DNA from 3 places in the Acinetobacter sp. NIPH 1852 genome. Region 2 is predicted to be linked to each of the others. Evidence: predicted binding sites of a transcription regulator. Region 2 holds the regulator's gene; each other region holds the start of a gene.
What was found. The regulator PhoB, encoded in region 2, activates phosphate uptake and scavenging genes when phosphate is short. The targets are predictions, from matches to a motif close to TGTCATNAANCTGTCATAA.
Positions count from the first base shown of each region.

Region 1: the regulator PhoB is predicted to act here: its motif matches at 1,753-1,771, upstream of MMO38_RS02460 (porin).
Region 3: the regulator PhoB is predicted to act here: its motif matches at 1,648-1,666, upstream of MMO38_RS06425 (inorganic phosphate transporter).

Region 1 covers NZ_JAKZGG010000002.1:163,144-166,654, reverse strand. The annotation lists gene MMO38_RS02475 (metal-dependent hydrolase) at 1-467, shown strand, start outside; gene MMO38_RS02470 (YARHG domain-containing protein) at 901-1,170, shown strand; gene MMO38_RS02465 (HIT family protein) at 1,242-1,655, shown strand; gene MMO38_RS02460 (porin) at 1,910-2,998, shown strand.
Region 2 covers NZ_JAKZGG010000011.1:71,203-74,713, forward strand. The annotation lists gene MMO38_RS10475 (PACE efflux transporter) at 1-247, shown strand, start outside; gene phoR (phosphate regulon sensor histidine kinase PhoR) at 332-1,690, opposite strand; gene phoB (phosphate regulon transcriptional regulator PhoB) at 1,699-2,409, opposite strand; gene MMO38_RS10490 (TetR/AcrR family transcriptional regulator) at 2,665-3,342, opposite strand.
Region 3 covers NZ_JAKZGG010000006.1:33,060-36,570, reverse strand. The annotation lists gene MMO38_RS06425 (inorganic phosphate transporter) at 1-1,601, opposite strand, end outside; gene metH (methionine synthase) at 2,038-3,511, shown strand, end outside.

The DNA of each region.
Region 1 (3,511 bases), on a different contig from region 2:
AAGCAGACCCTGCTATGACCGATTTATTCCGTTGGCATCTTGCTGAAGAGGTTGAACATCGCTGTGTCGCTTATGACTTATTTGAACATCTATTAACAAACAAGTTAGGTTTCTATGTTTCTCGTCAGGTCATTATGATGGCAATTTTTCCACTGTTCATTTACTTCCTTGCAGATTTCGCTCGCAGTCTTGGGAAACAGGATTTAGAACATCAAGACATTCAGAAATTAATGCGTCGTGGATTCTTTGCTTTTATTCGTGAATTTGAAAAAACGGCTACCAAAACAGACAACCTTCCGACTATTAAATATCTATGGAAAGCGACTTTACGTTGGGTATCTCCAAAATTTAATCCGATCCATGAAGGTGATACTGTACAAGCTTTAGCATATATGGCCCGCTCACCTGCGGTACAGTACTTTGAACAAATGACACAACATAGCTCAAATACTGTTTCGTTAAGCTAAGTAAAAGATGCTTTTTATGTAGTTTATTAGCCATCAATGTGTTTAAAAACAAACCCCACTTAAAGATAAATTTAAATGGGGGCGGTATTATTGTGTACACGTCTAGCAGCTCTTTGTGAATTATATTCTTAACGCAAAACTTCAATGGTAGAGTTACCGAGTAAGGATATCTGTCATTGTTTTCAGAATAACGCGCTAATAAAGTTTAAAAGAATGAGTATAAAACCTTATAAAAATGCTGATAATTTTCTTCTGTATGTTTGATTTTAATAAAACCATTGATATCTATAGTTTTTCTATATAATTAAGGATAGAATATGGAGTAAAATTACATTCAAATAATACAGTTTCATTGAAATTTCATCTATACACCTTATATTAGTACTTGCGCTGCGCTCAACGCAGTGCTTGCTCATAACGAGAGGAACGCCTCATGAATAAGTTTACAGTTGCCGCTTTTGCTACGTTAATGACCCTTACAGGTTTCAGCATGCAAGCTTCGGCATCGGAACAAGAATGTAAAAAGTTACAAGATAACTATAACCTGATCTATGCATCTAAAGGCTTCTGCTTTAAAGATGCAGATGCTAAAGCCAAGTATGGTAATGAGAACTGTCATACCACTAAGCCAAAGTTTTCTGACAAAGAACAGCAACGTTTAGATGAAATCAAAGCGCGTCAAAAAGAACTGAATTGTAAGTAATATTTCTTCGCCCCTCTTTGCAAACATCGAGGGACATTCCAACATCTATGATTTAAATTAAAGGACTAAGCATGGCATACGATGACCAAAATATTTTCGCAAGAATTCTTCGTGGTGAATTACCCGCGATTAAAATTTATGAAGATGAGCAAGTTCTTGCGTTTATGGATATCATGCCTCAAGCCGATGGTCATACCTTAGTTATCCCTAAGACACCAGCAGTTACCTTACTCGATCTCCCTGCCGATGCAGCTGCCTATACGATTCAAATCGTTCAAAAAGTTGCTCAAGCCATGGAAAAGGCACTCGATGCCAAAGGGATAGTGCTTATGCAGCTTTCAGGTGCTTCTGCTGGACAAACTGTTCCACATGTGCACTTCCATTTAATTCCGAGTTCTGTCCATGAGTTAGGACGTCATGCGGTGCAAATGGGTGATCAAGATAAGATTCAGGCACTCGCTGAAAAGATCAAAGCAGCACTTTAATCTTTGGAAATATCTTAAACGGAGCAATGACTCCGTTTTTTTGTTTTTGTAATTATATAAAAATCAATAAGAAACAAAATTATCATTCCATATAAATCGTCACCAAACTGTCATTTTTCTTTCACTTCTCTGTAACAAAGTTTGTCGATACTGCATACAAGTTAGTGAGCTATGTAACTTTTTGTACACGAGCAAACTTATAACAGTAACTAAGGCAACTGCCATTTACAAAAAAGTGTTTTGGAGAAATCTCAATGAAAAAATTGCTTCTTGCTGCTACTGTAGCAACATTAGCCATGAATGCAGCGCAAGCAGCACCAACATTGTATGGTAAGCTCAATGTGACGCTCGATCAAATCGATAAGAATGGCTTTAAAGACGAAAGCGTAACAAAAGTAAATTCAAACGCTTCTCGTATCGGTATCAAGGGTGAAGAAAAATTAACAGACAATCTTTCAGCAGTTTACTTAATTGAATGGCAAATCAATGCAGATGGTGACGGTGATCAATCTTTTACTAACCGTAACCGCTTTATTGGTCTTAAATCAGATGGCGTGGGTACATTAAAAGTTGGTCAATACGACTCTTACTTCAAAACTGCAGCGGGCAATAACCAAGATATCTATAACGATCACAACGAACTTGATATGACCGCTATTTTGGCTGGTGAAGATCGTTTAAAAAATGTGATCGGCTTTGAAACTGATAAAAAATTGTTAGGCGGCTTGGCTTTCAACATCATGTTCCAACAAGGTGAAGAATCTTCTGCTAAAGAAAATGCAGCTAATGGTTATAAAGGTAGTCGTGATGGTTTTGGTGACGGCGTTTCTACTTCGATCACTTATGAGAATAAAGACTACGGCTTTGCTGCTGCGGTAGCAGGTAACTACGGTATCGCATCTAAATATGGTGCTTATAGCTTATCTGGTATCTATACCGATGCAATCCGTGTAACTGGTTCACTTGATTTCACTAAGTTAGGTCTTGATGGGTTTGTATTGGGTGCTTTATGGCAAACAGCTCAACCAACAGATGACACTGTTACAACAACAAGCGGTTCTGATGTAACATCATATAAAGGTTTACAAGAAGATGCGTATGGCGTAACTGCAGCGTACAAGATCCCTTCTACACCGATCAAGTTAAAAGCGCAGTATATCTCTGCAACAACAGAATCAAATGGTCGTGATGATCGTAAACAAGATCTTTATGGTCTTGGTGCAGACTATCAAATCAACAAACAAGCACGTTTCTATGGCGTAGTTGGCCAACAAAAACGTGATTGGTTAGTGAAAGATGATAAGAAAACAACTATTGGTTTAGGTATGGAATATAACTTCTAATTTGAAGATTATTTTCTAATAAACTAAAAGGGCTTGATGCCCTTTTAGTTTTAGGTTGAAAAAAGAAAAATCGTGGCTAGGCTATTCACACAAACAATCAGAACAAAAAAACCATCATAAAAATCTAAAGAAACTATATTTCCTTAGAACGAAATAAATTAAAAGTATGATCAATAATGTAATCGAGAAAAACAACCAAATTGCCCCATTTAATTGTGCATTCCCCCAAATATTATTTTCTACGGTGAATCTCACTTCTTTGTATAATGATGGTAAAAATAAAAGGGATAAGGTAGAGGAAAATATTAATAGCTTTTGTCGAAACTCTTTAATAAAAACAGCGACCAAAATCAAGATTGGTAAAGCGATAATGAAATAGATAAAGAATATTAAGAAAAAACCAACTCCTGAACCTGATACGCTCATTTAATTTCCCCGAAAAGATAATTTCTAGATGCCTATTTATTCACAAATCACTAAGTCGCTATTTAATAAAACCATCTATTGTCTTTA
Region 2 (3,511 bases):
AACACGAACCGTGAAAAGAAGGGTGGCACATGCAATTGGCTTTCAAATCATTTTGGTGATGATTTTGATCCCATTGATTGCATGGTGGATGCAAATTAGTTTGCTCAAAGCCTTCTTGCTAGATTTTAGTTTGATGGTGATCATCCCATGCTATACCTTTGTTTATAATTATCTTTTTGATCATATTTTTGGTTTGCCGAGTCATTTGCTTGAAGCAACGGAACTGGATGCAAAAGTAAGCAGCTAATTTTCAATCAGCTAAAGCTAAACAAGCCGATCTGTTGGGATCGGCTTGTTTGTATTTTAAGAGGACGACTGCTGCGTAGCGGACTCAGATCATTCGATATAAACGTTCTTTTGGGAAAACAGCAGTAAAGGTCGAACCTTCATTCTCTTTAGAGGTGATTTCTAAATGTGCGCCGTGTTGCATCAAGACATGTTTAACAATCGCAAGTCCCAAGCCTGTGCCACCTGTTTGACGGCTGCGCGCGCTATCAACGCGATAGAAACGTTCAGTTAAACGCGGCAAATGTTTTGGGTCAATACCGATCCCATTATCTTGTACGCTAAAAAGAGCTTGATCGTTTTCTTCATGCCAACCAATGGTAATAATGCCGCCTTTCGGTGTGTATTTAATCGCATTGGTGATCAAGTTGCTGAAAGCACTGGCAATTTCCATATCTGAACCAATCAAATCACAATGACTGTCGATATCTAAGTTGAGCGTATGTCCATAATCTAAATTATAAGCACGCGCATCATCAAAGATTTGATTCATTAAATTTGCCATATCAATGATCTGTTTTTTGGCGACTTTTTTATTATTTTCTAAATTGGACAGTAACAGTAAATCATTGACCAACGCATTCATACGTTTGGTTTGTGACTGCATTTGTGTGAAGGCACGTTTCCAACGTGGTGTAATATCATCCTGATCAGTAAAGGTTTCGATATAACCACTCAATACGGTGAGCGGTGTACGTAGTTCATGCGAGATATTATCGACAAAATCTTTACGCATTTGTTCGAGGTTGTGTACGCGTGTGGTGTCATAGGCCACCAACAGTCGACTTTCTCCACCAAAGCGAGTCAGTTTGACTTGTACATAACGCTCTTCATCCATCTGTACTTGTAGACGAATCCCATCGGGTGATTGATCGCTATGTTTAAAATATTCAATAAAACTCGGCTGACGTAAAATCGTCAATAAGTTGCGTCCACGATCTAAAGGTTCAATGCCCAATAGCTTCTCGGCTGCTGGGTTCCACCATTCGATTTGATGCTGATCATCAATCAATACCACTGCTTCGGCTAAGGCGAACAGCGAAGATTGTGCACGGTCAATCAAGCCCACCATTTCTGCTTGAACAATACGCTCTTGGCGTTGGGCACGATAGACATTGAACAACAACGCACCCCAAATCCCATTTAAGTTCGGCGGCACATCATAAGGACGATTTGAAATCCATTCATTCACCAAGTAGAGCGAGCGGAGCTGTAAAGTGAAAAACACCACAAAAGCGATGAAAATACAGCTCCAAAAATACCCAACGCCAAATCCGATTAAGCTCGCAATCAATAAGAAAAAAAGCAACAGTCTTAAATCTTGCTTTGCAAAGGCCCATAAACTACTGTAACGAAAACGTTGGTGTTCACGTGCCAGTTCAGGGACTGGATAAGGTTCGTACATAAAGGGTTTTAACCTGCTGCCAAATCAGCTCGTGTAGAAAAACGATAACCTGTGCCACGTACCGTCTGTACAAAACGATCGACACCATAAGGTTCTAACACTTTGCGTAAACGACGAATATGCACATCAATGGTACGGTCTTCGATATAGACATTACCACCCCACACTTGGTCAAGCAATTGTGCGCGCGTATAAGCGCGTTCAGGATGGGTCATAAAGAAGGCGAGTAAACGATATTCGGTTGGTCCCATCTCTAAAATGCTGTCACCGAAGCTCACACGTTGGCTCACAGGATCAAGCATCAAACCATTGGCATCAATGACTTTTTCGCCACTGAGTGCATTGGCACGACGTAGTACTGCTTTGATTCGAGAAACCAGTTCACGGGTAGAAAAAGGTTTGGTCATGTAGTCATCTGCACCCGCATCTAGACCTTGTACCTTATGATCTTCTTCGCCACGAGCCGTCAGCATAATGACAGGGATTTCAGCCAAGTTTTCATCACGTTTGAGGCGACGGCACAAATCTACACCACTAACACCGCCTGGTAGCATCCAATCGAGCAAGATGAGAGCAGGACGCTGATCAACGATAATTTGATGTGCTTGTTTGGCATCCTCTGCTTGTAAACATTGGAAACCTGCCATATCCAAAGAGGTATGGATCATTTCACGAATCGGTAGCTCATCGTCGACAATTAAAATATAGTCATCTTTCACAGCGCAATACCCTCAAATTTATAACGGTAATGTTGAACCGTTTTGTTGTTATGACAGGCTTATTACAAAGATTAATTATGACAATATCATTGCAAAAGAGTGGATAAAGTCGAATTTAGCAATAAATTGTGACAATTGTGCGGCAGCGTAGTGACCAAATGATGACACGTGATTTATCAATAAAGCAAATGAATTCATTTGGTTAATACCATATCAGTCTAACAGTTTTATTTGTCACAAAACTGTAAAATGATTTTAATTTTTTTGTGATGTTGTTGCGATAAAGGAGATAAATACCGCACAGCATGCTGCTAACACGTCCTCTAATGGTTGTTTAAAGCCTTCTGAGACCCAACGAATAATAATATGCGTGACATAACCGTTTAAGCCTGTCGCCATCAAAGACACTTCCTCAGTGCTTTGTTGAACATTGGGCATAGTGATCATCACAAAGCCTTGAATGATCCGATCAAACTGAGTCAAGGTCTCTTGGATCGTGGCTTGATTGTGTAAGTCTTGCACCAACATGGCATCAATATAAATAATCCGAGCCATACGTGGATCGTTTCGAATGGTGTTGAGTAAAGCAGACAGCCCCGCAGTGACCATGTTTTTTGGTTCGGGTGCCGCCAGTAATACCGCCTGCGTTAAACAACTTTGCATTTCACCAACCATTCTTAAAAAAACGGTTTGAAATAGCTCCTCACTTTTTTTAAACGATTCATAGAAATAGCGTTCGGTAAGTTTGGCTTCGTTGCAGACATCTTTGACGGTGACTGAGAAAAAACCCTGAGTGCCGTAAGTAGCGATCCCAGCTTCAATCAGTTTTTCACGGCGAGCTTCTTTACGTTCAGTTAAAGAAAGACCCTTGAATTGACGCTCTTTGGTTTCGCTGTTGTTTTTCTTCGCTTTGGCTTGCTTTTGAGTTGTCATTGAAAAAACCGTTTCCTAAAAGTCTTTATAGCGTATGTCTAGCTCAGTTTACATGATGCAACTATGCCTTGTATCGCCTAAAAATCTTATCTCATTAAATGTAAATAGACCCAATATGACAAGTAATGTGTGTGTTATTGCCATTTGTCTTAAAAGCATAGTGTACTAT
Region 3 (3,511 bases), on a different contig from region 2:
TATAGGCCACCTGATAAACAGATCGTTGCTGGTAAAGTAAATACCCATGCAGACAGAATTGTTCTTACCGTAGCGAAGTTCAAGCCTGACTTATTCGCAACCATGGTACCCGCAACCGCACTGTTTAAGACATGCGTCGTTGAAACTGGCATGCCGAAACCATCAGCCGCCGCAATGGTACTCATCGCAACAAGCTCAGCAGACATCCCTTGACCATAGGTCATGTGATTCTTACCAATACGCTCACCCACAGTCACTACAATACGTTTCCAGCCCACCATCGTGCCGAGACCAAGCGCAAGAGCGACTGCTACTTTTACCCAAGTCGGGATGTACTGTAAAAATGAATCCATATTGCTGCGATACTCTTTCACCACTTTCTTTTGTTCATCATTCATCACTGGCAATGCTTCAGCTTTGTCTAGACGTTTAAAAGCAGTCGTACTCAAGTACATGTCATTACGTAACTCTGCCACACCTTCTTCAGGGATGCTTTTGAGGTCACCATAAGCTGCAACTTTCTCGCCTAAATGATTGGTCATACTTGCCAATGCAGGTATAACTTCTGGCGTTTGTTCTTTGGTTTGAATATAGGTGGTCAGCACTTCACGCGCTTTTTCATCAGAATAATCTTGTCGATCAACATTTAAAACCAAAGCCGTTTGAGAAGACAATTGTTCAAATGACTGTAGATGTTTTTCATCTAAATTTTTATTTAATGAATATGCTAATGGAACCAAGCCAATCAAGATCAACATGATTAAGCCCATGCCCTTTTGACCATCATTTGAACCGTGAGCAAAACTGACCCCAGTACAAGTGAAAATCAAGATACCACGAATTAACGGTGGTGGTGGCTTATTGCCAACAGGCGGTTGGAACAACTCCATTTGGTTTTTAAATATTTTCTTAACCAACAAGAATAGAACCGCAGCGAAAGCGAAACCAATCATTGGCGAGAACAGTAAAGCCTTACCAACTTTAAGCACCTGATCCATGTCAATGCCACTGGTCGCGCCAGTCGAAGCATTGAGCAAGTGGTTCATAATCCCCACACCCAAAATTGAGCCAATCAATGTATGTGAGCTAGAAGCAGGAATACCGAGGAACCATGTTCCCAAATTCCACACAATCGCTGCAATCAGCAATGCAAAGACCATCGCAAAGCCTGCACCACTGCCTACATTCATAATCATTTCAACAGGGAGCAATGCAATAATACCGTATGCAACTGCACCACTGGCAACCATAACCCCTAAGAAGTTACAGAAGCCCGCCCACATCACCGCTACAGGTGCAGGAAGCGCATTGGTATAAATGACCGTCGCTACCGCATTGGCAGTATCATGGAAACCATTTACAAACTCGAATGCCAAAGCAATAAAAAGAGCCGTTGATAATAAAATGACAGAATATAAACTTAAAGCAGGAACATGTGCTAAGTCAGCACTGACCTGAAAACCGATATAAATAAGTGTTGCAACAATAATCGTCAAAAACACCGGCATAAAAAATTTCGGTGTTGGTACATGTACATTCGTTGATTTTGCCGCTGGGTTGGCAAGTGGTGAATCCGAAGCAGGGGGAAGATTAGAATTCATGTAGACGGACAGAGGATGATGAAATCCCCCGTATTGTTTAATTAAATTATGACAATTATATGACAAAGGAATGCCATATGAAGCCAAAATTTCATACTTTTACATCAATTTTTCATGTTTTTTGGCGATAAATCCACCTTATTAATTTATTAAAACCAATAAAAACAAACAATTAATAAAACAAAAACACCTTAAAAACTGTTTGTCTGATTTTGCAACAAATGCTACGAAAGATGACATGTTATTGTCATATTTCAGGGCACTGTTTTATTTTTAAACATTATTACTTTTAATTATTGCAGTTTAATGAAACGTTGAAGACATTTTTAATGTGAACTGACAGATCATCACTCTACTGTACTGAAAATATACGCATTGATACGGCTTCTGTTACAATGCCCCTGCTTTTTATCTTCATCATATACTGGGGTTCCTTATGTCCACACTTGCCACCCTAAAATCACTTCTCGCCCAGCGCATCCTGATCATTGATGGTGCGATGGGAACTATGATTCAACGCCATAAATTAGAAGAAGAAGATTATCGTGGGGAACGTTTTGCAGACTGGGCATCGGACCTTAAAGGTAATAACGATTTATTGGTTCTAACACAACCACAAATTATTCAAAGCATTCATGAAGCGTATTTGGATGCTGGTGCAGATATTATCGAAACTAACAGCTTCAATGGTACTCGCGTCTCAATGTCCGATTACCACATGGAAGATTTGGTTCCTGAGATCAACCGTGAAGCTGCGCGTTTGGCGAGAGCTGCCTGTGATAAATACTCAACGCCAGAGAAACCACGCTTTGTGGCTGGTGTATTGGGTCCAACATCACGCACCTGTTCAATTTCGCCAAATGTAAATGATCCTGCATTTCGTAACATTACTTTCGATGAACTTAAAGAAAACTATATAGAAGCAACCCATGCTTTGATCGAAGGTGGTTCGGACATCCTCCTGATCGAAACCGTTTTTGATACCTTAAACTGTAAGGCTGCGATCTTCGCGGTCAAAGAGGTCTTCAAGCAAATCGGTCGTGAACTGCCATTGATGATTTCAGGCACGATTACCGATGCATCTGGTCGTACCTTAACAGGTCAAACTGCCGAAGCATTCTGGAACTCTGTCCGTCACGGCGATTTACTTTCTATCGGCTTTAACTGTGCTTTGGGTGCAGATGCGATGCGTCCGCACGTTAAAACCATTGCCGATATTGCTGATACCTTTGTTTCAGCGCATCCAAATGCAGGATTGCCAAACGCGTTTGGTGAATATGATGAAACACCTGAACAAACGGCTGAGTTCATCAAAGAATTTGCTGAAAGTGGTTTAATCAATATCACAGGCGGATGCTGTGGTACTACACCAGATCATATTCGCGCCATTTATAATGCCGTAAAAGATATTAAACCACGACAAATACCTGAAACCGTTCCTGCCTGTCGTTTAAGTGGTTTAGAGCCATTTAACATTTATGATGATTCGCTCTTTGTGAATGTCGGTGAGCGTACCAACGTTACAGGTTCAAAAAAATTCCTGCGTTTAATCCGTGAAGAAAACTTTGCAGAAGCCTTAGAAGTTGCTCAGCAACAAGTGGTGGCAGGTGCACAGATCATCGATATTAATATGGATGAAGGGATGCTCGATTCGCAAACTGCGATGGTCCATTTCCTGAATCTTGTGGCATCTGAGCCTGATATTTCTCGTGTACCGATCATGATTGACTCATCAAAATGGGAAATCATTGAAGCAGGTTTAAAATGCGTGCAAGGTAAACCCGTCGTCAACTCGATTTCCTTAAAAGAAGGTTATGACGAGTTTGTCGAGAAAGCACGCTTATGCCGCCAGTATGGTGCTGCTGTGATTGTTATGGCATTTGACGAAGCTGGTCAGGCGGATACCGCTG